One region of the Proteus mirabilis HI4320 genome, then DNA from elsewhere that is predicted to be linked to it. Evidence: predicted binding sites of a transcription regulator. Region 1 holds the regulator's gene; the other holds the start of a gene.
The links. The regulator PhoB, encoded in region 1, activates phosphate uptake and scavenging genes when phosphate is short. The targets are predictions, from matches to a motif close to CTGTCATAAAACTGNCNNAT.
Positions count from the first base shown of each region.

Region 1 (12,899 bases):
GTGCAACTGAGAAAGACTATAAATGGAACTCAGTTAAAGGCGATTGGAAAGCGAATTTATATGGTGTTGGTGTGAAATGGCACTGGGATCGTATCGAAAGTGGTATGTATGCGGGTTATTACCTGCGTGATGGCGATGCTAACACTTTCAACTACAAAAAAGAAACCTATACTGTGGGTGTAGATAAACGTTTTGCGGTATCTAAATACAACAACTTACGTTTATTCGCTGAAATGGCATATGATGATGCTCGTAGCGAAAACCCAGCTTATGAAGATAAAAAACAATATATCTTTGAAACTGGTATGCGTCTGTACTTCTAGTTTTATCAAAGCAAGTATTGTTTGACAGAAGTAATAAAAGGAGAGCAACTGTGCTCTCCTGTTAACCAATATATAAGGGGTGTGTAATGGTTAAGAATGTGTTGAAAATCTCAACATTAGCAATGTTGGTCGCATTCAATGTGAATGCTGCGACAGTCGATCTCCGTATTATGGAGACTTCGGATGTTCACAGTAACTTAATCGACTTTGACTACTTCAAAGACAAACCAACAGAACAGTTTGGTTATGTTCGTACGGCAAATTTAATTAAAGCCGCGAAAGCTGAAGCAACCAATGCGATTTTAGTGGATAACGGTGACTTGATCCAAGGTAGTCCACTGGCTGACTATCAAGCAGCTAAAGGCTTAGAGAAAGGGGAAGCTCATCCAGCGCACCAGTTAATGAATACCATGGGGTATACCGTAGGTAACTTTGGTAATCATGAATTTAACTATGGTTTAGATTACCTGAAAAAAGCCATTGCGGGCGCTGAATTCCCATATATCAATGCCAATATCATGGATGCGAAAACAGGCAAAAACTATTTCACACCTTATATCATTGTTGATACACCAGTAAAAGATCGTGATGGCAAAGAGCACACTATCAAGATTGGTTATATCGGCTTTGTACCACCACAGATTTTAATCTGGGATAAAGCCAATCTGGATGGAAAAGTCGTTGTCAATGATATTACAGAAACAGCGAAAAAATTCGTTCCTCAAATGAAAAAAGAGGGTGCGGATCTGATTGTGGCTATCCCTCACTCTGGTTTCTCTTCTGAACCTTATAAAGCTATGGCTGAAAACTCAGTCTATTATCTGAGTGAAGTTGATGGCATTAACGCTATTATGTTTGGTCATGCTCACGGCGTATTCCCAAGTAAAGAATTTGAAGGCATTAAAGGTGTTGATGTTGCTAAAGGCACTGTAAATGGTGTTCCAGCAGTAATGCCTGGCCAATGGGGTGATCACTTAGGTGTTGTCGATATGGTTATCAATAACGACAGCGGCAAATGGGTGATGACCCAAGCAACGGGTGAAGCGCGTCCTATCTTTGATAAAGCAAACAAAAAAGCATTAGTTGAACGTGATGCCGAGTTAGCGCAAATCATTGAAAAAGCGCACCAAGGTACTCGTGATTTCGTCGGAAAACATATTGGTAAAGCGTCAGCTAATATGTATAGCTTCTTAGCTTTAGTACAAAGTGATCCAACGGTACAAATCGTTAACGATGCACAGGTTGATTATACTAAACACTTTATTCAAGGTGATCCGAACTTAGACGGCCTGCCAGTATTAGGTGCAGCAGCACCATTTAAAGCCGGCGGACGTAAAAATGCACCTGCAGACTTCGTTGAAGTAGAAAAGGGTGACTTAACATTCCGTAACGCAGCAGACTTATATCTGTATCCAAATACATTAGTGGTTGTAAAAGCAACCGGTGCAGATGTTGTTGAGTGGTTAGAATGTTCAGCGGGTATGTGGAACCAAGTTGATCCTAACTCAACTAAACCACAATACTTAATCAACTGGGATGGTTTCCGTACTTATAACTTCGACACTATCAGTGGCGTAGAGTATAAAGTTGATTTAACTCAGCCTGCTAAATATGACGTTGATTGCCAAGTTGTCAATAAAGATGCAAACCGTATCAAAAATGTCACTTACCAAGGCAAACCTATCGATCCTAAAGCAACTTTCTTAATTGCAACCAATAACTATCGTGGATACGGTGGTAAATTTGCGGGTACAGGTGAAAGCAATATCGCCTTTGCATCACCAGATGAAAACCGTGCAATCTTAGCTTCTTATATTGCTAAGCAAACGAAAGAAAATGGCGAAGTTGCAACAAAAGCTGCGAATAATTGGTCTTTCTTACCGATCAAGACAGATAAACAATTAGATGTTCGCTTTGAAACTTCACCAAGTGAAAAAGCCGCTAACTTTATTAAAGATTTTGCTCAGTATCCAATGACCTTTGTGGAAAATGACGATATCGGTTTTGCAATTTACAAAATCGACCTAACTGAGAAGAAATAATCTTATAGACCTGTCCATTCGGGCAGGTCGTTCTCATGTTTTGGCGTGAAAGAGTGCAGTTATTGCTCTTTAAGGGGATTTTATGCGCTTTATAAAGCTATTACCTGCTATTTTAGCTGTTATTTTAGCGGGTTGTGTGACACAAGCACCTGAAGTTAAACAACCATTAAAACCGCAAGCAAAATTAGTTGAAGGCGTATCTTGTATTTTACCTGATGTACCTACTGCCAATTATGACTATATTGCGACAAATGATCGTTATGGTCAAAATAGTAAAGCATCAACAGATTACTTTAAATTAGCCATTAATTACTCACCGGCTTTTTGTGATTATAAAAAAAATAATATTAAGCGTTTAAATAACGATAACGAAAAAGAGCGTGCTAAACGCGAATTCGATAAATTTGAAATCCAGTGTTTCTCAGATAATAAATTTGGCTGGATTGTTCATGGGCTATGGGCTGAAACCTGCGATGGTAAATCATGGGATGAATGCCGTGACTGGAAAGACATACGCAAGCATCCTCGTTTATGTAAAGGGGATTTACCACCATTAGAATACTCAGCGATTAAACCTTACTTATGTTCATCACCGGGTATCGACTTATTGCAAGGTGAATGGGAAAAACATGGCGTTTGTGCCTTTGATACGCCAGAAGCATTCTTTGGTCAGCAACAAGCGTTATTTGACGCATTAGTGTTACCAGAAGGCCGCCCTTCAAATAGTGAATTGATTAAGTTCTTAAAAGAAAATAATCCATCATTGAAGGATAAAGAAATTCAAATTAATCGAGATGAATTCTATATTTGTTATAGCAAAGATTTCGAAGTGATTGATTGTCCGAAACGTGAATATTGATCTAGGGATAAAACTTAAATGAACCATAAATATAAACTCGTAGCCCTTGCAGTAAGCTCCGTCTTATTAGCAGGTTGTGCTAAAAATTATGACGAAGCGAACGTCGTTGATGTCCGAGTGATTGCACTCAATGACTTCCATGGTGCATTAAAAGCACCAGGTCCAAACAAGCCTGGTGGTATTGAGCATATGGCTACGCTGGTCAAAGAGCTGAAAAAAGATAACCCAAATAATATTGTGGTAGCTGCCGGTGATATGGTTGGTGCTAGCCCACTGTTATCTTCAATGTTCCATGATGAGCCAACTATTGAAGCGCTGTCATTAGCAGGTTTAGAAGCAACTTCAGTGGGTAACCACGAATTTGATAAAGGTATGGGTGAGTTACTGCGTAAGCAAAACGGTGGTTGCCATCCAGTTACAGGTTGTCAAGGTCCTACTGAATTTAAAGGTGCTGATTTCCAATATTTAGCGGCTAACGTGACTGTTAACGAAACAGGTAAAACGTTATTCCCTGAATATGTGATTAAAGAGTTCAATGGTATTCCGGTTGCCTTTATTGGTTTAACTTTAGAAGGTACTGCGGCTATCGTGACACCAAAAGGAACTGAAGGTTTAAGCTTCCACAATGAAGCAAAAACAATCAACGCTTTAGTGCCTAAGTTACAAGCTCAAGGTGTACAGGCGATTGGTGTTCTGATCCACGAAGGTGCTGCACAGCGCCGTGATGGTGGTCCAGTAAATATCAACGCATGTAATGGTATTACAGGTAAAGTACTTGGTGTGGTTGAACAATTAGATCCAGCGGTTGACTTTGTTGTAACGGGTCATACTCACCAAGCTTATAACTGTACTATTAACGGTAGATCAGTGACTTCTGCACAATCTAATGGCGCCATGTTAACGCGTATCGACCTGAAATTAGATAAAACAACGAAAGATGTTGTTGATGTAGAAGCGCGTAATATTTGGGTTGATAACCGCAAATATGAAAAAGATCCTGCTGTCACTAAACTGTTAGAAGCTTACGAGAAAATTGCTACACCATTAGCGAACCGTATTATTGGTAAACTAGAAGGTAACTTAACCAAGCAAACTAACGATGCGGGCGAATCGGGTCTAGGTCAAGTTATTGCTGATGCCCATTTATATACGGCAAAACCAAAAGATATGGGTGGCGCACAAATCGCCTTAATGAACAGTGGTGGTATTCGTGCTGATATGACGGGTGGTGATGTTTCTTATAACGCTATTTATACCGTACAACCATTCTCTAATGTACTGTTAACACAAACATTAACGGGTGAGCAGATCAAACGCTTATTAGAGCAACAGTGGGATCGTTCACGTCCACAAGTATTAGCGGTATCGGGTAATTTCCAATATACATGGGACAGCAAAGCACCTGTTGGACAACGTGTGATTGTTGAATCAATGCGTATTGATGGTAAGCCTGTGGATATGAAAGCGAATTACCGTGTAGTTGCAAATGAATACTTAGCAACAGGTGGTAGTAACTTCTCTGTACTGAAAGAAGGTAAAGATCCGGTTTACAGCGTGCCAGATGTTGATGCAGTAGTGAAATACTTTGCTGAGCAGTCACCTATTGCTCAACCAAAAGCGAACAACATTACTCGTAAATAACATATTTTCATACGCCTTGTGAAAATAGCACCTCTTACGAGAGGTGCGTAACTAAATAAAGAGAGCAAAGTGTTGAACACAAAGGGTCCATCCCTACCTTTGTATTCATTACGCACTTTGCTCTTTTTTTATGTTTTTTTACTCATGGGGTGCCAATAAGCTGGAACTGTATTTATTACATATAGGCTCTCATGAAAATTTTTATTGCTCCCTTTGTTATTTGTCGTGGGCAAAAAAAAGCCCACAGAGGCTGTGGGCAAGGAATGAAAATAAAAAGAGGGTATTTGGATCAGATGTCTATATTAAAGTCTATTATTTGAAGATTTTAAAACGAGCGTCATCTTCAATATAATTTTTCTCACTTGCTTCTTGTTCGATAGAGCCAAAGACCATTTGTGCTCTTAATTTCCAATGGCGAGGAATATCCCAAGTTGCGTGAACTTCATCATCAATAATTGGATTGTAGTGTTGCAGTGATGCCCCTACATTTTCAGCCGCAAGGGCAGTCCAGACAGAAAGCTGAGCCATACCACTGGCTTGCTCTGACCAAATAGGAAAGTTTTCAGCATACAGTGGGAACTGCTCTTGAAGCCCTTTAACGATATCAGTATCTTCAAAATAAAGGATGGAGCCTGCACCGGCAGCAAAGCTATTAATTTTGGCTTCTGTTGCGCTAAATGCATCCGCAGGGACTAATTTTTTCAGAGTATCTTTAACGATATTCCATAGTTTCTGGTGTTGTTCACCAAATAAAACAACAACACGAGAAGTTTGTGAGTTAAATGCGCTAGGGCTTTCTTTAACCGCTTCTTTGATGATCGTAGCAACTCTGTCTTCGCTAATAGGCAGTTGATTACCTAAATGATAAATTGTTCTACGTTTTTTCATTAATTCTGTGAATGCGTTAGACATGCTTATCTCCTTGATAAATATAAGCGTTTAAAGCTGTTTAGCCTGAGCTAATCTATGCACATACTATAGACGCTGTGGGTGATTTATTGATATCTAAAAATTTTAACCACTTACATCAAATTATTAGAGCTAGTCTTTAACTGATTGATTTTCATTGCTCTTATTACCATATCTAAACTCAGGTGCTAGCTGACTTATTCCTAAACCCCCCGCTTTTTTCACTTTTATTTGTACCGGAATACGCTCTTTCATCGCTTCAACATGACTGATCACACCAATAATTTTGCCAGAAGCATTAAGGCTATCTAAGGCATCTAAAGCAATATCTAGTGTATCAGGATCGAGGGTGCCAAAGCCTTCATCTAAAAAGAGTGACTCAATTTGCGTCTTATTACTGACTAAATCAGATAACGCTAAGGCAAGGGATAAGCTGACTAAAAAACTCTCTCCACCAGAAAGTGTACGTGTATCGCGTAGAGCATCTGCTTGCCATGTATCGGCAATCTGTAATTCAAGGCTACCTGTCGTTTTGCGTTGTAAAAAGTAACGACCATGTAGTTTTTCTAAGCGACGATTAGCCAGATAGATAAGATGGTCGAGGGTTAACCCTTGGGCAAAGCGACTAAATTTATCACCAGATGCAGAGCCAACTAACTCATTTAAATAACTCCAATCATCATAATGCGCTTGCTGTTTGGCTATTTGCGCTAATAGTGTTTGTTGCTCTATCCGTTTTTCATCATCTTGGCGTAATTGTATTTGCAGACTAAATAGTGTTTCTTGCAACGCTTTGTGTTGCTTTGCTAAGTCGTCTAAATGGATATTACATTGCTCAGCAGTACATTGGGTTGAGAGTAATGGTTGTTGTAATAAATGTTGTTGATAGGCTTTTTCTTGAGTCTCAAGGCGCGTTTTTTCTTGTAAAAGTTTATCAAGTCGCTGTTTTTGCTGCTCTTGTAGACGTGTTCTTTCCTCTACCGATAATAGAGAGGCTAAAAAGTCATTTTCATCGGCAAAAAGACTCTCTTTTAACGCGTGTTGATAGTGTTCAGTGGCTTGTTGTGCTTGTGTTATTGCTCGTTGTAGGGCTTTTTCATTCTCTTGATATTGGCCAATTAATTGATTAAGTCGGTTTTCGAGTTGGTTTTTTTCTTGAGTATATTGCTCAATCTGGGTTTGTAAAAATTGGCTATGTTTATCAAGTTCACTACGTACCTGCTCTACAGATTGTGAACCAAATAAGGCTTGTCGTTGATCCTGCCATTGTGTTTGTTGGTGCTGTTGTTGGCTTAATTTTGCTAATAGCGCCTCAAGTTCAGCCTGTTTTTCTGCTAAATAACGTTTTTTTTCATTTTGCGTCACTTGCTGTTCACGTAGGCTTTGTTGTAATAGCTGAAGCTCTTTTAACTGACTTTGATATTGCTGGTGCTCTTGTTGACGAGCTGCCAACCATGGCGTGAACTGCTCAAATTCAGGGAGTGTATAGCCTTGTTTTTCAATCGCTGACTGAATATGTTGTGCTAATTGTTGTTGCTGTTGGTGCAAGTGCTCGCTTTGTTGCTGATAGGTTTTGATTGTTTTTTGCAAATAATCTAAATCATTTTGCTGTTGCTTAACCGATTGTTGTTGTTGATTAAATTGCTCTTTTGCATTGAGAAAATGCGTATTCTTTTGATGTGTTTGGGCTTCTAATTGCTGATAACTGTCAAGTTTTTCTGTGAGAATAAGCTCTTGCTGATTTAATGATTGTTCTAATGTCAGTAAGTTATCTGCATCATCAACTAACGGTAAATGGTGTGCTTGTGCTAACGTCTGCCACTGTTGGGTCAGTACGCTATTCTCTTGGGTTAACTGAGCGATATTGTCACTCAAGGTGCTATTTTGTGAGCCATAGTTTACCAGTTGGGTTCGCTGTTCGGCTAAGGTGATGGTGAGTGAATGCACCTGCTGTTGTAATGCTTCTAAACGTAGCTTTGTCTCATCTGGTTTGATGTCATGATAGGTTTCTACATAAGGATGCTGTGTTGAGCCACATAGAGGGCAAGGTTTATCTTTCAGTAAACGTGCACGCTCTTGCTCATATTCGGCGACTTTTTGTAGCAAAAGATAGTTGTCATTTAAATCTTTAAGATGTTGTGCTTTCTCTTTTAGTGCCAGATCATTTTCTGCAATCGTTTGGGTTAGAGTCGCTATTTTTTGCTGATTTTCACTCAATGTAGTTTGATAATGTTGCTGCTCTTTGCCATTACGTTGTAATTGAGTGTGTAAATTTATAATTTTTGCCAATGCATTTTTTTGCAGATTAATTTGTTGTAATCGCGGTTTTATTTCATCGGGTTTGTCTGCTTTTTGACGCGCTTCCAATTGTGTTTGATAAGATTGTAGTTGCTGTTGCTGTAAATTAAGTTGCTCTTGTTGGGTGGCTAATGTTTGGGTAGCTTGTTGTAATGCTTTTTCCAAACTTATGACTTTTTCCTGCTCTGCTGTTTCTCGTTTTTGGTTGGCAAGATATTGGTTTGATATTTCATTATATTGCTGAAAATAGTGTTGCCATAAGGGTAGATTTTCCGCAAGTTGTGCATGATAGGCGTGTTGTGTTAAGTCGTTATTTAATTGATTAACTTGTTGTTGTGTGGTGATTAATTTTTTCTCGGCTAACTGAGAATGTTGCAGATATTCAGCGCATATTTTTTCTAATTTATGCTTGTGTTGGTTATTAGTACTAATTTCTTGTTGTAACAGCACCAATTGATTATCTAAAGGCAGTACCTTCTCACGAATTAACTGTAAAGTGTGCTGTTTTTTCTCATGATGCGTTTTTAATTGTTCATGAAAGGCTGCCAATTTTTTATTGATAGGTAGGCTTTGTTGTTCAATAGCCTGTTTTTCTGTTTTTAAGCTTGTTAACTGTGTTGCTAAATAGTTTTGCTCTGTAAGACGACGATTTTTTTCATCATAAAGAGGGCGAATTTTTTCTGCTGGCTCATTTTTTTCTAAGCGTTGAATATCGGGTTGAGCAATAATTAATGCCTGTTGAGCCTCATAGAGTCCCGCTTGGGCTGATTGTTGTTGTTGCTGAATTTCTAGCGCTTTTTCTTGCCATTGCTTAGCAACTTGGTATTCCTGTTGCTCTTTTTGTAACCTTGTTATTTGTGTTTGAATATTGGCTTGTTGTGTTAATAGCTCTTGGCGTGTTGTTGCATCCAATAATGCCATCATTTGAGCTTGTTGTTTTAGCGTGTTTAAAGCCTGCTCTTCTTCGCGCCAATGTTTAAAAATTGTTTGTGAAATATGGCGATAGATATCTGTACCAGTAAGCTCTTCAAGTAGCTCTGCACGAGATTTGTCATCAGCGTTGAGAAATGCAGCAAATTGCCCTTGTGATAACAACATGGATTTAGTGAAGCGATCGAAATCTAATCCGGTGATCGAGATTATTTTTTCTTTTACTTGGCTAATTTTATTGGCTAAAACTTTATCTTCACCGCCTAAACGATTAATTTTTGCTAACTCAGCCTGTGGGGCTTGTAAGTTTCCCTCTTCTTTATAATTCGCACGACGTTGTTCCCAAAATGCCCGATAGGCAACCCCTTTAACTTCAAATTCCACTTCAGCTAAACATTCTGCAGTGTGACGAGTCATTAATTCATTTTGAGATTGGGTTACTTTATCTAAGCGTGGCGTTCTGTGATATAACGCTAAACTAATTGCATCTAAGAGCGTGGTTTTACCCGCACCTGTCGGGCCTGTAATGGCAAATAGTCCATTGCTAACAAAAGGCTCTTGATCAAAGTTAATTTTCCATTCGCCTTTGAGTGAGTTAATGTTTTTAAAGCGCAGACTTAAGATTTTCATCGTGCGTTGTTATCCTCTTGCTCTGCCATTTCAACCGCTTGCTTAAAGAGTGTGGTTAACCGTATTTTGTCTTCCTCGGTTTCAAACTGGTGTTGAGCTAAGCGCCTTTCAAATACATCATATACAGTCAGTTCAGTTAGGGTTTCTTTCTCATTTTGCATCAGTGCTTGACGTTGTTTTCTCGCTCTTCTTAATACGATCACTTCAAAGAGTGGCGATTGAGTTAGCTCTTGAATACGGGTTTGAATATCACTGAGATAATCTTGAGTTGAAACTTCAATATCTAGCCAAATCGTGGTATCCATTTCATTATATTGTGTTGCTAACTTTTCGAGTTGTGTGGCAATTTCTTGTAACGAGCCTGAAAGAGTGCGTAATAGCTGAAACTCAGGGATGGGTAATAGTGTCATTTCCGCTAACTTATCTTGCTCAAAATCGATAAGACAAACACTTTTCTGTTGTGCACTTTCATCAAAACTTAATGGAATAGGTGAACCACTGTAGCGAATATGACCCGATTTATTGACGCGCTGTGGGCGATGAATATGACCAAGGGCGATATAGTCAAATGGAGGAAATAGGGTTGCGTTAAAGGCTTCTAATGTGCCGATATAAATTTCACGTACCGAATCGCTAACACTGGCGCCAATCGTTGTCAGATGCCCTGTGGCAATGATAGGGATGTTAACATTGAGTTGTTTTCGTAAGTCGAGCGCGGCTTGATATTGGCGTTGATAATAATCTGCGATCGCTTCTTTTAAAGCGCCCTGTTTGTCTGCTCCCGATTGCCCACTTTTGCTATTTATCATATCTCTAGGGCGTAAATAGGGGATTGCACAAAGTAATGCTCCAGGTGTGTGATTTTTTTGATAAAGAATAATAGGGGCTTGTGGGGTTTCAGTGTGAACATTAGCAATGACGGTGGTATTTAAACACGCTAACAGTGATTTAGATTCATTTAGCGTTGCCACAGAATCATGATTACCCCCTAAAATAATCAGTTGGCACTGAGTATCTCTTATTGCGACGACAAATCGATTATAAAGCTCTCGGGCATAACTGGGGGGGGAGCCAGTATCAAAGATATCCCCTGCAACAATAACTGCATCAACTTGTTGTTCACGGATTTGCGCTAATAGCCAATCGAGAAATTGTTGGTGCTCTTGGGCGCGAGTTTTTGTAAAAAAATATTGTCCTAAATGCCAATCTGAGGTGTGAATAATCCGCATTGCTATCCCTTAATGTTAACTGCCGTCAGTATAGCGCACCTTACTTTTTTAGTGAAAATCCACCTATGAGCTACGTATTTTGAGTGAAATCACACCAATTTTAGCCTTATTTACCTTAACAATGACACTGTATTCCAGTATTGTCATAGTCAGTCATAAATCTGTCATAAAAGTGCCTCATAATCATTATGACCCTCTATATAAATAACACAGGATAGAGTATGGCAAGGCGTATTCTTGTTGTTGAAGATGAAACCGCAATTCGAGAGATGATCTGTTTTGTATTAGAGCAAAATGGTTTTCAGCCTATTGAAGCTGAGGACTATGATACTGCATTGAGTTTTCTGATTGACCCTTACCCTGATCTGGTTTTATTAGATTGGATGATCCCCGGAGGCTCGGGTATCCAAGTGATTAAACAGATGAAGCGTGAAAATAATACCCGTGATATTCCTATTATTATGCTAACAGCAAAAGGGGAAGAAGAAGATAAAGTCAAAGGTCTCGAAACAGGCGCAGATGACTATGTGATTAAACCTTTTTCGCCTAAAGAGCTGGTGGCTCGGGTAAAGGCTATTTTACGACGATTGTCACCGATGTCGGCAGAAGATGTGATTGAATTTAATGGATTAAGTCTTGATCCTGTTTCACATCGAGTTACCAGTCAAGATAAACCCATTGATATGGGGCCTACCGAATTTAAACTTCTCCACTTTTTTATGACCCATCCCGAACGTGTATATAGCCGAGAGCAGTTGCTAAACTATGTTTGGGGCACCAATGTTTATGTCGAAGATCGTACTGTCGATGTACATATTCGTCGATTGCGTAAAGCTATAGAGCAAGATGGCCATGACCGAATGATACAAACGGTACGAGGAACGGGATATCGTTTCTCTGCTCGATTTTGAGTTGATAAGGGAGTAATTAACTGGTGTTAGAACGACTCTCATGGAAAGCCCTCGTGTGGGGGCTATTTCTATTTTGTTTACCTGCCTTTGTATTATCACTATTTATCGGCCACCTTCCTTGGTTGCTCGTGGTCTCATTACTGAGTGCCTTGATATGGCACGCCTATAATTTAATGAAATTATCTAAATGGTTATGGCTCGATAGATCAGTATTACCCCCAGAAGGGAAAGGGGGCTGGGAGCCTATTTTTTATGGTATACGACAAACACAGCAACGTAACCGTAAACGCCGTCGAGAATTAGGTGATTTAATTAAGCGTTTTCGTAGCGGGGCGGAGAGCCTACCAGATGCCGTTGTGATGATCACTAATGAAGGAAATATCTTTTGGTGTAATAGTCTTGCTCAGCATCTTCTAGGCTTTCGTTGGCCTGATGATAATGGACAAAATATTTTTAATTTATTGCGCTATCCCGATTTTTTACATTATTTCACCGTCGCCGATTTTAGCCGCCCTTTAACTATTGCATTAAATAATGGTGCTATTGTTGAATTTCGGGTGATGCCTTATGCGGATGATCAACGTTTAATGGTTGCTCGCGATGTGACCGAGAAGAATAAGTTAGAAAATTCGCGACGTGATTTTTTTGCTAATGTGAGCCATGAATTAAGAACACCTTTAACGGTTATTCAAGGCTATCTTGAGATGATGGAAGAGAATACCGCAGAAAACCCGGCTGAACATAAAGTGATTAAGACCATGCAAGAGCAAGCAAAGCGTATGGACTTATTAGTACAACAACTGTTACAGCTTTCACGTATTGAATCTGCGCCTCATATTGATTTGAACACGGTTGTCGATATGCCTGCGCTATTAAGCGTGCTTGAGCATGACGCGCACTCATTAAGCCAAGAACAACAAAATATCATCTTTGATATTGACCATAAATGGGCTGTTCGTGGTAATGAAGAGCAATTGCGTAGTGCCGTATCTAACCTTGTCTATAACGCCATAAATCATACCCCTGAGGGTACGACTATTCGCGTGAGTTGGAAAAAAGTACCACAAGGTATGTTGTTTAGTGTGTCAGATAATGGGCCGGGTATCAGTGCTGAACATTTAACGCGC
Region 1 is NC_010554.1:67,862-80,760, forward strand. Features, by position in the region: gene PMI_RS00215 (porin) at 1-323, shown strand, start outside; gene PMI_RS00220 (bifunctional 2',3'-cyclic-nucleotide 2'-phosphodiesterase/3'-nucleotidase) at 410-2,365, shown strand; gene PMI_RS00225 (ribonuclease T2 family protein) at 2,448-3,224, shown strand; gene PMI_RS00230 (bifunctional metallophosphatase/5'-nucleotidase) at 3,243-4,865, shown strand; gene PMI_RS00235 (nitroreductase family protein) at 5,178-5,777, opposite strand; gene PMI_RS00240 (SbcC/MukB-like Walker B domain-containing protein) at 5,907-9,632, opposite strand; gene sbcD (exonuclease subunit SbcD) at 9,629-10,861, opposite strand; gene phoB (phosphate regulon transcriptional regulator PhoB) at 11,083-11,772, shown strand; gene phoR (phosphate regulon sensor histidine kinase PhoR) at 11,796-12,899, shown strand, end outside.

Region 2 (12,899 bases), 180 kb from region 1:
CAGAGATAAGTGGCGCGCAAGCCATTCACCCAGGATATGGCTTCCTGTCTGAAAATGCCGATTTTGCCGAACAAGTTGAACGCTCAGGCTTTATTTTTATTGGCCCTAAAGCGGAAACCATTCGCCTAATGGGTGATAAAGTTTCGGCTATTGAAGCGATGAAAAAAGCCGGTGTTCCTTGTGTACCAGGCTCAGATGGCCCATTAGGTAACGATACCGCCAAAAATATCGAAATCGCCAAACGCATTGGTTACCCTGTTATCATCAAAGCATCAGGTGGTGGCGGTGGTCGCGGTATGCGTGTTGTTCGCTCAGAAAAAGACTTAGCGCAAGCAATCTCCATGACCCGTGCGGAAGCCAAAGCGGCATTTAGCAACGATATGGTCTATATGGAAAAATACCTTGAAAATCCACGCCACGTCGAAATTCAGGTGATGGCCGATGGACAAGGTAATGCTATCTATTTAGCTGAACGTGACTGCTCAATGCAACGTCGCCACCAAAAAGTGGTTGAAGAAGCACCAGCACCGGGTATTACCCCTGAGATCCGTAAAAATATCGGTGAACGCTGTGCAAATGCCTGTATTGAAATTGGCTACCGCGGTGCGGGTACGTTTGAATTCCTCTATGAAAATGGCGAATTCTACTTTATCGAAATGAATACCCGTATTCAGGTTGAGCACCCTGTTACTGAGATGATCACCGGTGTTGACCTTATCAAAGAGCAACTGCGTATTGCATCAGGCTTACCATTATCGGTCACGCAAGATCAAATTCACGTTCATGGACATGCTATTGAGTGCCGTATCAACGCAGAAGATCCAAAAACCTTCTTGCCAAGCCCGGGAACCATCACTCGTTTCCACTCACCAGGCGGATTTGGTGTACGTTGGGAATCACATATTTACGCAGGTTACACCGTTCCACCACACTATGATTCAATGATTGGTAAATTGATCACTTACGGTGAAACACGTGAAATTGCGATTTCTCGTATGAAAAATGCGTTGGCAGAACTTATTATTGACGGCATTAAAACCAATATTGAGCTACACCAATTCATTATGAATGATGAGCAATTCCAAAAAGGTGGTACTAATATTCACTACCTAGAAAAACGCCTAGGTTTAACTGAAAATTAATCTTTTTAGCTTATCAGTAAAAGGCATAGTTTATCGACTATGCCTTTTTTATTCGACTAAATAGTCTATTAAATAACCAAATAAGTTCCTGCAGCACACTCAACCGCCAATCAATTCCTCATCATTTGATGCCACCAATAAGTTTATGATCAATTTTCACTGAATCACCTCTCACTTTCCCGTACAATCCTTCCCATTCGTTTTAATCCTATAAAGATTGGGAGAACAGATGGACAAGCGTTTTGTTCAGGCCCACAAAGAAGCCCTCTTGGCCTTAGTGCTTACTTTTATCTACTTATTGGGTTGGTTACTTACTGCCTATTTACCCGATAATAGTGTGGGACTAACCGGCCTACCGGTTTGGTTTGAGCTTTCATGCCTATTTTTACCTGTGCTATTTTTTTTACTGTGTTATCTGATGGTACGCTATTTTTTCAAAGATATGCCGTTAGGAGATGAGCATGACAATGCAAACTGAGGTTATCGTGCCACTGGTTGGCTATCTCTTATTGGTCTTCCTATTATCCGCATACGCATATCGTAAACGTGAAAAAGGGCAATTTCTTAACGAGTATTTTCTTGGTAACCGCTCTATGGGTGGATTTGTCCTTGCAATGACCATCACGGCAACCTATGTCAGTGCTAGCTCTTTTATTGGTGGACCAGGAGCGGCTTACAAATACGGCATTGGTTGGGTACTTCTTTCGATGATCCAGCTCCCCGCTATTTGGCTCTCCCTCGGGGTACTAGGTAAAAAATTTGCTATTTTGGCGCGTCGTTATAACGCCGTCACCCTAAATGATATGCTCTATGCTCGCTACCAAAGTCGCTTTTTAGTCTGGTTTGCCAGCTTAAGTCTACTGGTAGCTTTTGTCGGCGCCATGACCGTACAATTTATTGGTGGTGCTCGCTTATTAGAAACCGCGGCGGGTATTCCCTATGAATTTGGTTTGCTGATATTTGGTATCTCAATCGCATTATATACAGCGATTGGCGGATTTAGAGCCAGTGTATTAAATGATGCCTTACAAGGCCTTGTGATGTTATTGGGCACCTTTATTTTGCTTTTTGCCATTATCTACAAGGCGGGTGGTTTAGATATTGCAATACAAAAACTAAATGCTATCGATCCTGCCCTTACCTCTCCTCATGGTGCTGACGGCATTTTAACTGGCCCCTTTATGGCGTCATTTTGGGTATTGGTCTGTTTTGGGGTTATCGGCCTTCCCCATACTGCAGTGCGCTGTATCTCTTATAAAGACAGCAAAGCCATGCACAGAGGGATCATCATCGGCACCATCGTGATGGCGTTATTAATGTTTGGTATGCACTTTGCGGGCGCATTAGGTCGGGCAATCATTCCTGATCTCACCGTGCCAGATCAAGTTATTCCAACCTTAATGGTTGATGTATTACCACCTTTTGCTGCCGGTATATTTTTAGCGGCACCGATGGCAGCCATCATGTCAACGATTAACGCACAACTGCTACAATCATCAGCGACATTGGTCAAAGATCTCTATCTCAATCTCGCGCCTCATGCCATAAACAATGAAAAACGCATTGCGCGTTTATCTAGCCTATCTACTTTGATTTTAGGGATCTTATTGCTATTTGCTGCATGGAACCCGCCATCAATGATAATTTGGCTCAATTTACTTGCCTTTGGTGGACTACAAGCGGTTTTCTTATGGCCTCTAGTACTTGGCCTTTACTGGAACAAAGCAAACCGTTATGGCGCGATTGCGGGCATGATAACCGGTGCCACACTCTATGCTACACTGGCAACATTTAATATCCAGATTGCTGGATTTCATCCTATTATTCCTGCGCTGTTATTGAGCTTAGTGGCTTTTCTTGTCGCAAATAGGTTTGGAGAACAAACCTTGCCTCAATCTGCTCCATTACAGTGAACTTGTTTTTAAAAGAGATTAATTATGCCTTGGATACAATTAAGACTAAATGCCACCTCAGAAAACGCCGAAGCCATTGGTGATGAGTTGGTTGAAAGTGGCGCGGTATCAGTAACCTTTCAAGATAGCCACGATACCCCTATTTTTGAGCCATTACCGGGAGAAACTCGCCTCTGGGGTGATACCGATGTTATTGGCTTATATGATGCAGAAACCGATATGAGTATCATCGTGGCTATGTTAGAAAACACGGCGGTGCTGGGTAAAGGATTTGTACATAAAATCGAACAATTAGAAGATAAAGATTGGGAGCGCGAATGGATGGATAACTTCCACCCTATGCGCTTTGGCGAACGTTTATGGATTTGCCCAAGCTGGCGTGAAGTGCCTGATCCTAACGCTGTAAATGTCATGCTCGATCCAGGTCTGGCATTTGGTACTGGTACTCACCCAACCACCTCTTTATGTCTACAATGGCTCGATGGTTTAGATCTCGCAGGTAAAACCGTTATCGACTTTGGTTGTGGCTCAGGTATTTTAGCCATTGCAGCATTAAAACTGGGGGCTGCGAAAGCGATAGGTATCGATATCGACCCACAAGCTATCCAAGCAAGTCGCGACAATGCGCAACGTAACGGTGTCGCTGATGCACTGACGCTATACCTTGCTAAAGACCAACCAGACAATCTCAGTGCCGATGTAGTGGTAGCAAATATCTTAGCTGGTCCATTACGTGAATTAGCTCCTATTATCAGCACACTGCCACGTCAAGGGGGGCATTTAGGTCTTTCCGGTGTTCTTGCCACACAAGCTGACGGTGTTGCACAAGCTTATCAAGAACAATTTACTTTAGATCCTGTGGCTGAAAAAGAAGAGTGGTGTCGTATTACCGGAGTGAAAAAATAACATAGGTTAAATATTAAACAATTTGCGATAATATTAAACAGTTAAAGTTTCACTTAATGATTATTTATCAGGCATTAATCACAATTTTGCCTGATAAATATCACCTTGTTGCTTGAGTTTGTTACTTCTCTATATTTAAATTTAAAATTTTAGAAAAACAGTAACATTTTGTTTTTATTGACTAAATAATCTATTTATAAAAAATCAAGTATAAAAAAGTAACTTTTTTTCGCGATTTGGTTAAACTTTGTCCTTTCATATCTGGTAAAAAATGCGTAATATACGCGCCCTTGCAGTCACAGTTTGGCCCTCTTTTCATCTATGCGAATCGGACAGTATCAGTTAAAAAATTGCCTCATTGCAGCTCCAATGGCTGGCGTTACAGACCGACCTTTTCGGTCACTTTGCTATGACATGGGTGCGGGGATGACAGTTTCTGAAATGCTTTCTTCTAATCCTCAGGTTTGGAAGACAGACAAGTCTCGGTTACGGATGGTACATAGCGATGAATTGGGGATCCGCTCCGTACAAATTGCGGGAAGTGACCCTGTTGATATGGCTACAGCTGCGAAAATAAACGTAGAAGGTGGCGCTCAGATTATCGACATTAATATGGGTTGTCCGGCAAAAAAGGTGAATAAAAAGTTAGCAGGCTCGGCATTGCTGCGTTATCCGGATTTAGTCGCAGAGATCCTTTCTGCGGTGGTCAATGCGGTTGATGTACCTGTTACACTCAAGATCCGTACAGGATGGTCACCTGATGAACGAAACTGTGTAGAGATTGCCAAATTGGCTGAAGATTGTGGTATTGCGGCTCTCACCATTCATGGACGTACGCGCGAGTGTTTGTTCAAAGGTGAAGCTGAATACGACAGTATTCGGACAGTTAAGCAGAGTGTCTCTATTCCCATTATTGCGAATGGAGACATAACTGACCCGCTAAAAGCCAGAGCAGTGCTTGACTACACTGGAGCCGATGCTTTAATGATCGGTCGCGCTGCTCAGGGAAGACCCTGGATCTTTCGGGAAATCCAGCACTATCTGGACACAGGTGAACTGTTGCCTCCTCTGCCGATTGCAAAGGTGCAACAAATAATGCAAAAGCATGTGCGTGAATTGCACGACTTTTACGGTCAAGGCAAAGGAACTCGCATTGCACGCAAGCATGTCTCTTGGTATCTCAAGGAACATGCCCCTGATGACCAGTTTCGGCGCTCCTTCAACGCCATAGAGGATGCCAGCGAACAGCTGGAGGCGTTGGAAGCATATTTCGAAAATTTTTTGCGTAAATAAATAAAAGAGCTGACAGAACTATGTTCGAACAACGCGTAAATTCAGACGTACTAACCGTTGCCACTGTAAATTCACAAGATCAGGTAACCCAAAAACCTTTACGTGACTCAGTTAAACAAGCACTGAAGAACTATTTTGCTCAATTAAACGGTCAAGATGTTAATGACTTATATGAGCTGGTATTGGCTGAAGTTGAACAGCCATTGTTGGACATGGTGATGCAATACACCCGTGGTAACCAAACACGTGCTGCGCAAATGATGGGCATTAACCGTGGCACACTGCGTAAGAAACTGAAAAAATACGGCATGAATTAATAGAAGTCGTATAATACATTGAATTAAAAAGCCCTTTTCATTATTTGTTAAGGGCTTTTTTGTTATTGCAAAACGATAATTCTTTTACATATGTAGTGGGTGATAGCCACGAAATTTTATCACACGTTTTATATCCTTCATCAAGAAGAAAGATATTTACTACAAATGAGATAGGAAAACTGAGCAATACACCGGCAAGTCCTAAATAGACTAAATATCGCATTATTAATTTATTAAATGTCATTAAAGACATAAAATAATTGATTTATATAAATAAAACAAATTAATAGTGAACATACGATTTTATTCTTAGTGGAGAAAAATTAATGGCATTCTTCTCCACTCATGTTGACTAAGCTATCGGATATTAAAAGTTGGGCTAATAAACCAATGAATAAGCTTAATTGATGCCAATAATAGTGCTAGGCTAATCGTGATAATGATGAGTGCAAAAACCATCGGTAATGTAAGAGATAACTGAAAAAAGATTATGCCTTGTAAAAGGATAAAACAAATAATTGGATGAATTAAATAAACACCTAACGCATTATTGGCAAGAGAAGCGTATTTTTGAGTGGTTGGTGCAAGGTAAATAATCCCTGCGCTTAAAATAAAACTTATCAATAAAGAGATAATATATATAATTAATTTTGCAAAAAATAGACTCCCTTCTAATTTTGTTAGAATAATATAATTGATATTAGATTGATAATAAAGTATAAATATTGATAATAAACTTATTAAAGCAATAACCACAGAAGATTGACTTCTCAATTTAGCAATAGTTTGTTGGTCTACTAAATAAGCGATAATAAAAAATGGAAAATATTGTATTATAGCCAAGAAAGTGGATAGTTTAGTTTCATAGCCTTTAGTTAACAACGATAGCAAAATACTGACAAGCAGAAGAGAGAATAATATTGGTTTATGATGTCTGATGTATGAAGGTAACAATAGGAAAAAAGCTTGCCAAATAGGTGTAGCAAGAAAAAACCACACACCATTTTGAGGAAAAAGAAGGTAAGTATTAAGGTCAAATTGCCCTGAATAATAAAGAGGGATCATATCAATAGTTTGGAAAGTCGCATAAATCACTAAGGCAGCCAATAAATTATCACGCCAACTTTTCCATGTCCCATTTTTAGTAATAAACCCGATAATAAAAACAAACATAGGAATTAATGTTAAATCAAATATATTAATCAGTAATGAAAAGTCAGGGGTATGGCTTTGTTTCAAATAGAAACTAAAAACAATAAGTGAACTTAATATCAATTTTAATGCTGGCCAATAGGGTTGCTTAATTTTTTCCATACTCAACATTAACTTACCTTAGTTATTTATATTTTTCGGTATAAAATAATAAACCAGTTTACACCTTCCTGCTAATATTAATATAAAAGAAACCAAATATCATTTAGATAAATTTACTTAGGAAACAACTGATAGAGCAAATTCGGGAAAATATCATCTTCAGATTAGAGTTCTATATTCTGTTAATAATGCTAACCTTAACTGAAAACAATGATACTTTATCTTTACTATTAGCATTTTTTTAGACAAACTTTGTCTATACAATAGACAAATTTGATGTTTATCAGGGAATTACTATGACAGCCTTACCACGAAAAAATATGTGGCAGATTGTCCTTACTATCATTTTAGTAGGAATAAATTTACGCCCTTTTTTAACCGGGCCTGGCCCTGTTATTGACAATATTATTGCTTCAACAGGCATGAGCTATAGCCAAGTCTCATTACTCACGTTATTACCCATGATTTTAATGGGAGTCGGTGCTTTGGTTGTGCCCTTTTTACAACCTTATATTCAAGCTCGTAGAGGGCTACAAGTTGCGATGCTTATCTTATTATTAGCATCGTTTTCTCGTGCCTATGTTTCTGATGGTGATCAGTTACTTATTACTGCTCTATTTTGTGGTTTAAGTGTCGCTTATATCCAAGCGGTTTTCCCTGGCATCATCAAAGCGTGGTTTGGACAGAAAACTCCCATTATGATGGGTCTCTACTCAGCCATGCTAATGGGAGGAGGTGCATTAGGTGCTCAGTTATCCCCTGTTCTTACGGCATCTGATGGCAATTGGCAACAGGCTCTTGCTTGGTTTGCGTTACCCGCGAGCGTCGCATTAGTTGCTATTACGCTATCAATTAAAAAGAATATTTCCGAAACCAATAAACTGCCACTTAATACATTGATTTGGCGACCAAGAACAGCCTTATTAATTGTTGGATTTGGCTTTGTTAATGCCGGTTACGCTTCGATGGTGGCATGGTTAGCTCCCTTCTATCAATCATTAGGTATGCCAAGTGCACAAAGTGGCTCATTAGTTGCTATTTTGTCACTCTTTCAAGCATCAGCAGCATTAATTATTCCATTTCTTGCTGCCAAAAATCATGATCGCCGTTTTTGGCTACTTTTAACACTGACAAGCCAACTTATTGGATTTTTAGCGCTGATGACAATGCCAATGAGCGCCCCTTATCTATGGAGTATCTTTTTAGGCTGTGGGTTGGGTGGTTGTTTCTCAATGATGATGATTGCCGCATTAGATCATGTTCCTCATCCATTACACGCAGGAGCACTATCAGCCTTGATGCAAGGTGGCGGATTTATTATTGCCTCTTTTGGGCCACTGATCGCAGTATGGCTACAACAAGATGATGGTAGTTTTACCTATGCTTGGGCTTTTCATGCTGTCTTAGTGATATTAACTATGGGATTATTTGCACGGTTAAATCCTCATAATTATAATAAGGCCTATCCTACTAGCCATATATTGACAGATTAGTGATAAAAATAAGCATTATAAGGCATCTGTGTCATTCACTCAGATACCTTATAAAAAGCACATTAATTCTGTTGATAAATATCTGGGACATCAGTGATCAACATATCGACTCCCCATGCTTCAAAATCTTTCACTTCTTTAGGATCATTGGGGGTATAGCAATAAATTTCATAGCCTGCTTGTTTCAACATAGCCGCTTGTTGCTGCGTTAAATATTGATAATTACAATGCACGCTAAACCCCTCTATAGCTTGTAAAGTTTCTAGTGCATTATCAGGAATATCATCCCATAGCTGTCCTCGACGAATGGCGGGCAGATAACGTTTCATCACCATTAATGCATGAGTATCGAAAGAGGAAAACAGGATTTGTTCGTTAGGGATATCTGCGCTTTTTATCATTTCAGATACCGCTAAACATAAGCGCTCTACATCATCATCAGGCCATGTTTTAAGTTCGATATTGAGCTTAGTGCCTGAGCGCTTTATCAACTGCAAACCTTGTCTTAGTGTGGGAATTTTTTCCCCTTGATAAAGTGAACTAAACCAACTGCCTGCATCAAGACGGTGTAAATCATCCAAACTATGAAAGCGCACCGCACCTTGTCCATTCGTGCAACGATTAACCGTCTTGTCATGGATCAGTACAGGTACATGATCTGCCGTTAATTGCACATCGGTTTCAATCCATTCACACCCAAAATCAATTGCCATTTTAAATGCAGCTAATGTGTTTTCAGGTGCCTTTCCAGAAAATCCTCTATGAGCGGCTATTTTCATCTTTCTCTCCTTATTCGTTGATATCGCCATCATGACAACCATTTATGACAGCAATTTGACAGTCACACCATCAACATATCTTCATTTAATTGTCACCCATTTGTCATAAAGAACGCTTAGGGTATTTCTTAAATTAGATTGCGCCTTTCGTATTTAAATAAAAAGGAAATTTTGCATGTCGATTAAATCCTTCAGTACGCTTGCCATAGCAATAGCATTATTTACTTCACCAACCTACGCAAAAACCGAAATAGAGTGGTGGCATGCTATGGGGGGCGCCTTAGGTCAAAAAGTCAATCAAATTGCCTCAGACTTTAATGCCAGCCAATCAGAATATGTGATCAAACCTGTCTATAAAGGGACTTATCCAGAAACGATGACCAGCGCTGTTGCTGCATTTCGAGCCAAAAACCAACCTGCGATTGTTCAAGTGTTTGAGGTGGGAACAGCAAGTATGATGGGAGCTAAAAAAGCCGTTTTTCCTGTTTACCAATTAATGGAAAAAACCAACGAGCCATTTGATCCTAATAGCTACCTCTCGACAGTTACCGCTTATTACACCACCAGCGATGGTAAGATGATATCTCTACCTTTTAATAGCTCAACGCCTGTGCTTTATTACAACAAAGCACTATTTAAACAAGCAGGCATAGAGCAACCTCCTAAAACATGGAAAGAGATGGGGGCTGTCTCTCAGAAACTACTTGATGCTGGCGTGAAATGTGGTTTTACCACCACTTGGCAATCATGGACCCAAATAGAGAATTTTGGCGCTCGTAATAACTTACCTATCGCCACCAAAAATAACGGCTTTGATGGGACTGATACCTCATTTTTATTTAATCAGGCACCGTTTGTTACTCATATCCAACGCATGGCGGATTGGTCTAAATCCGGTATTTTTAAATATGGTGGCCGCCAATCTGATGCTATGCCGCTATTTTATACTCAAGAATGCGCCATGGTGATGGAGTCATCTGCAGGCTTTGCGGGTATTAAAGAGAATATGAAAGGCATTGATATTGGTGTTAGCCAATTGCCTTATGACGATACTTTAGTTGATAAACCTGCTAATAGCATTATCGGAGGTGCCTCATTATGGGTAATGGCAGGTCGCCCTGATGCTGAATATAACGGTGTCGCTAAATTCTTTACCTATCTTTCTAGCCCTGAAGTACAAGCAGATTGGCATCAAGCAACCGGTTATTTACCTGTGACGAAAGCAGCTTATGCATTAACACAACAACAGGGGTTCTATCAGCAAAATCCTGGTGCTGATACGGCTATTTTACAAATGACCACCTCTGACTCTACAGCAAACTCAAAAGGCTTGCGCTTTGGTAACTTTTTACAAACGCGAGAAATCGTCGATGAAGAATTAGAAAAAGTGTGGTCAGGCAAACAGAGCGCTCAAGCCGCCTTGGATAATGCGGTTAAACGGGGAAATGAACAACTACGCCGATTTGAACGCACTCAGTAAGGTATTTGGTATTCGGCGAACATCAATAAGTGTTCGCCTGTTATTTTGTCAGATCTCTGGATACAGTATGGCTTCCCAATCCGTTTACTTTAAACAAAAATGGTTACCTATCGCGCTGATCTTCCCTCAATTAGCCATTACTTTAGTTTTCTTTATTTGGCCGGCTGGACAAGCATTGTTGCAATCTTTTCAGTTAGAAGATGCTTTTGGCCTTAGTAGTGAATTTGTTGGTTTAGAAAATTTTCAGCGCTTATTTAATGATAATTATTATTTTGACAGCTTAATCACCACGCTTATTTTTAGTACCAGTGTTGTATTACTTTCAATGTTATCTGCGGTTATTTTAGCGGGTATTGCTGAGCAAATATTACGGGGTAAATTGTTTTACCGCACAATACTTATCGCTCCTTATGCTATTGCTCCTGTTATCGCAGGTTTTCTCTGGTTGTTTATGCTCGATCCTACCATTGGTGTATTAAGCCGAGTATTAAACAAAATCGGTATCAATTGGGATCCGGTCTTAAATACATCTCATGCAATGTGGATGGTGATTTTAACCGCCACATGGAAACAGATAAGCTATAACTTTCTGTTTTTTCTTGCCGCGTTACAATCTGTGCCTAAATCGTTGCTAGAAGCAGCAGCCATTGATGGCAGTGGTCCAATTAAACGTTTTATTACCATTAGTTTGCCATTAATTTCGCCGACAACTTTTTTCTTATTGGTGGTGAATTTTGCCTACGCCTTTTTTGACACCTTTCCCATCATTCATGCCATGACCCAAGGTGGCCCCGGTAATAGCACCTCAACATTAGTTTATAAAGTGTATAACGATGGATTTGTTGGATTAGATTTAGGCTCATCAGCGGCACAATCGGTTATTTTAATGTTGATTGTTGCCATATTGACCATTATTCAATTTCGTTATGTTGAGAAAAAGGTGGCTTACTAATGGTTGAACGTAGACCTCTCTTCCACGCTTTTTGCCATCTTATTCTGATTGTTGGCATTCTTTCTGTAGCATTTCCGGTATGGATCGCTGTTGTTGCGACTACCCACCAAAATACCGAATTTGCCACAGGCTCGCCTCTTTGGTTTGGTCAGGAGGGTATCGAGGTTTTTAAAACGCTCTTTTCATCAGCGGGAACGACTCAAAATAGTGCAATTACCATTAATGGTATGCTATTGAACTCTTTAGTTATGGCGCTAGTGATCACTATTGGTAAATTGGTTATCTCTATTGCCTCCGCTTACGCCGTGGTGTTCTTTCGTTTTCCTGGCAGAATGCTGGCTTTTTGGACAATCTTCTTTACCTTGATGCTCCCCGTCGAAGTGCGGATCATGCCGACCTTTGAGGTAGTGACAAATCTTAATATGTTGAACTCCTATGCAGGACTGACCATTCCACTGATTGCGAGTGCAACGGCTACATTTTTGTTTCGCCAATTTTTTCTTACTATCACCCCAGAGCTGATTGAAGCGGCCAAAATTGATGGTGCAGGGCCAATAAAATTTTTCTTTACTATTTTATTGCCTTTATCCCGTACCAATATTGCCGCACTTTTTGTTATCACCTTTATCTATGGCTGGAATCAATATCTTTGGCCAATGCTTATCACCACAGATACTCAGTACTACACCATTGTCATGGGCATCAAACAGATGGTGGCCGTATCTGATGGCGTGATTGAGTGGAACAAAATTATGGCAACCACTTTAATTGCAATGTTGCCACCTGTCTTTATCGTCATTTTGATGCAAAGAGCCTTTGTTAAAGGCTTTGTTGATACGGAGAAATAATATGACTACCGTAACACTGACTAATTTAGAAAAACGTTATCCTAATGGTTATCAAGCAATTTCCACGCTCAATCTCTCTATTGAGCAAGGCGAAATGGTGGTTTTAGTAGGGCCTAGTGGTTGTGGAAAATCAACACTACTGCGCATGATAGCGGGATTAGAAACCATCACAGATGGCGATTTACTGATTGATAATCGACGCGTAAATGAACATGAGCCTAGTGAGCGAGATATTGCGATGGTTTTTCAAAATTATGCCCTCTACCCACATATGTCTGTCTATGACAATATGGCGTATGGTTTGCGTAATCGAAAAATCCCCAAAGCTGAAATCATAGCCCGAGTCGATCGCGCTGCTCATATGCTAGAAATAAGCCATTTACTGGATAGAAAACCTAAAGAGCTTTCTGGTGGACAACGCCAACGCGTTGCCATGGGCAGAGCGATTGTCCGTGATCCCAA
Region 2 is NC_010554.1:3,952,309-3,965,207, reverse strand. Features, by position in the region: gene accC (acetyl-CoA carboxylase biotin carboxylase subunit) at 1-1,142, shown strand, start outside; gene PMI_RS18040 (YhdT family protein) at 1,372-1,620, shown strand; gene panF (sodium/pantothenate symporter) at 1,610-3,055, shown strand; gene prmA (50S ribosomal protein L11 methyltransferase) at 3,080-3,961, shown strand; gene dusB (tRNA dihydrouridine synthase DusB) at 4,283-5,254, shown strand; gene fis (DNA-binding transcriptional regulator Fis) at 5,275-5,571, shown strand; gene PMI_RS19175 (DUF1240 domain-containing protein) at 5,612-5,815, opposite strand; gene PMI_RS18015 (hypothetical protein) at 5,929-6,894, opposite strand; gene PMI_RS18010 (cyanate transporter) at 7,182-8,378, shown strand; gene PMI_RS18005 (glycerophosphoryl diester phosphodiesterase) at 8,441-9,157, opposite strand; gene ugpB (sn-glycerol-3-phosphate ABC transporter substrate-binding protein UgpB) at 9,333-10,637, shown strand; gene ugpA (sn-glycerol-3-phosphate ABC transporter permease UgpA) at 10,705-11,589, shown strand; gene ugpE (sn-glycerol-3-phosphate ABC transporter permease UgpE) at 11,589-12,437, shown strand; gene ugpC (sn-glycerol-3-phosphate ABC transporter ATP-binding protein UgpC) at 12,439-12,899, shown strand, end outside.
Region 2: a site for PhoB is predicted at 9,200-9,219, ahead of ugpB (sn-glycerol-3-phosphate ABC transporter substrate-binding protein UgpB). Genes of this name have one in related genera too.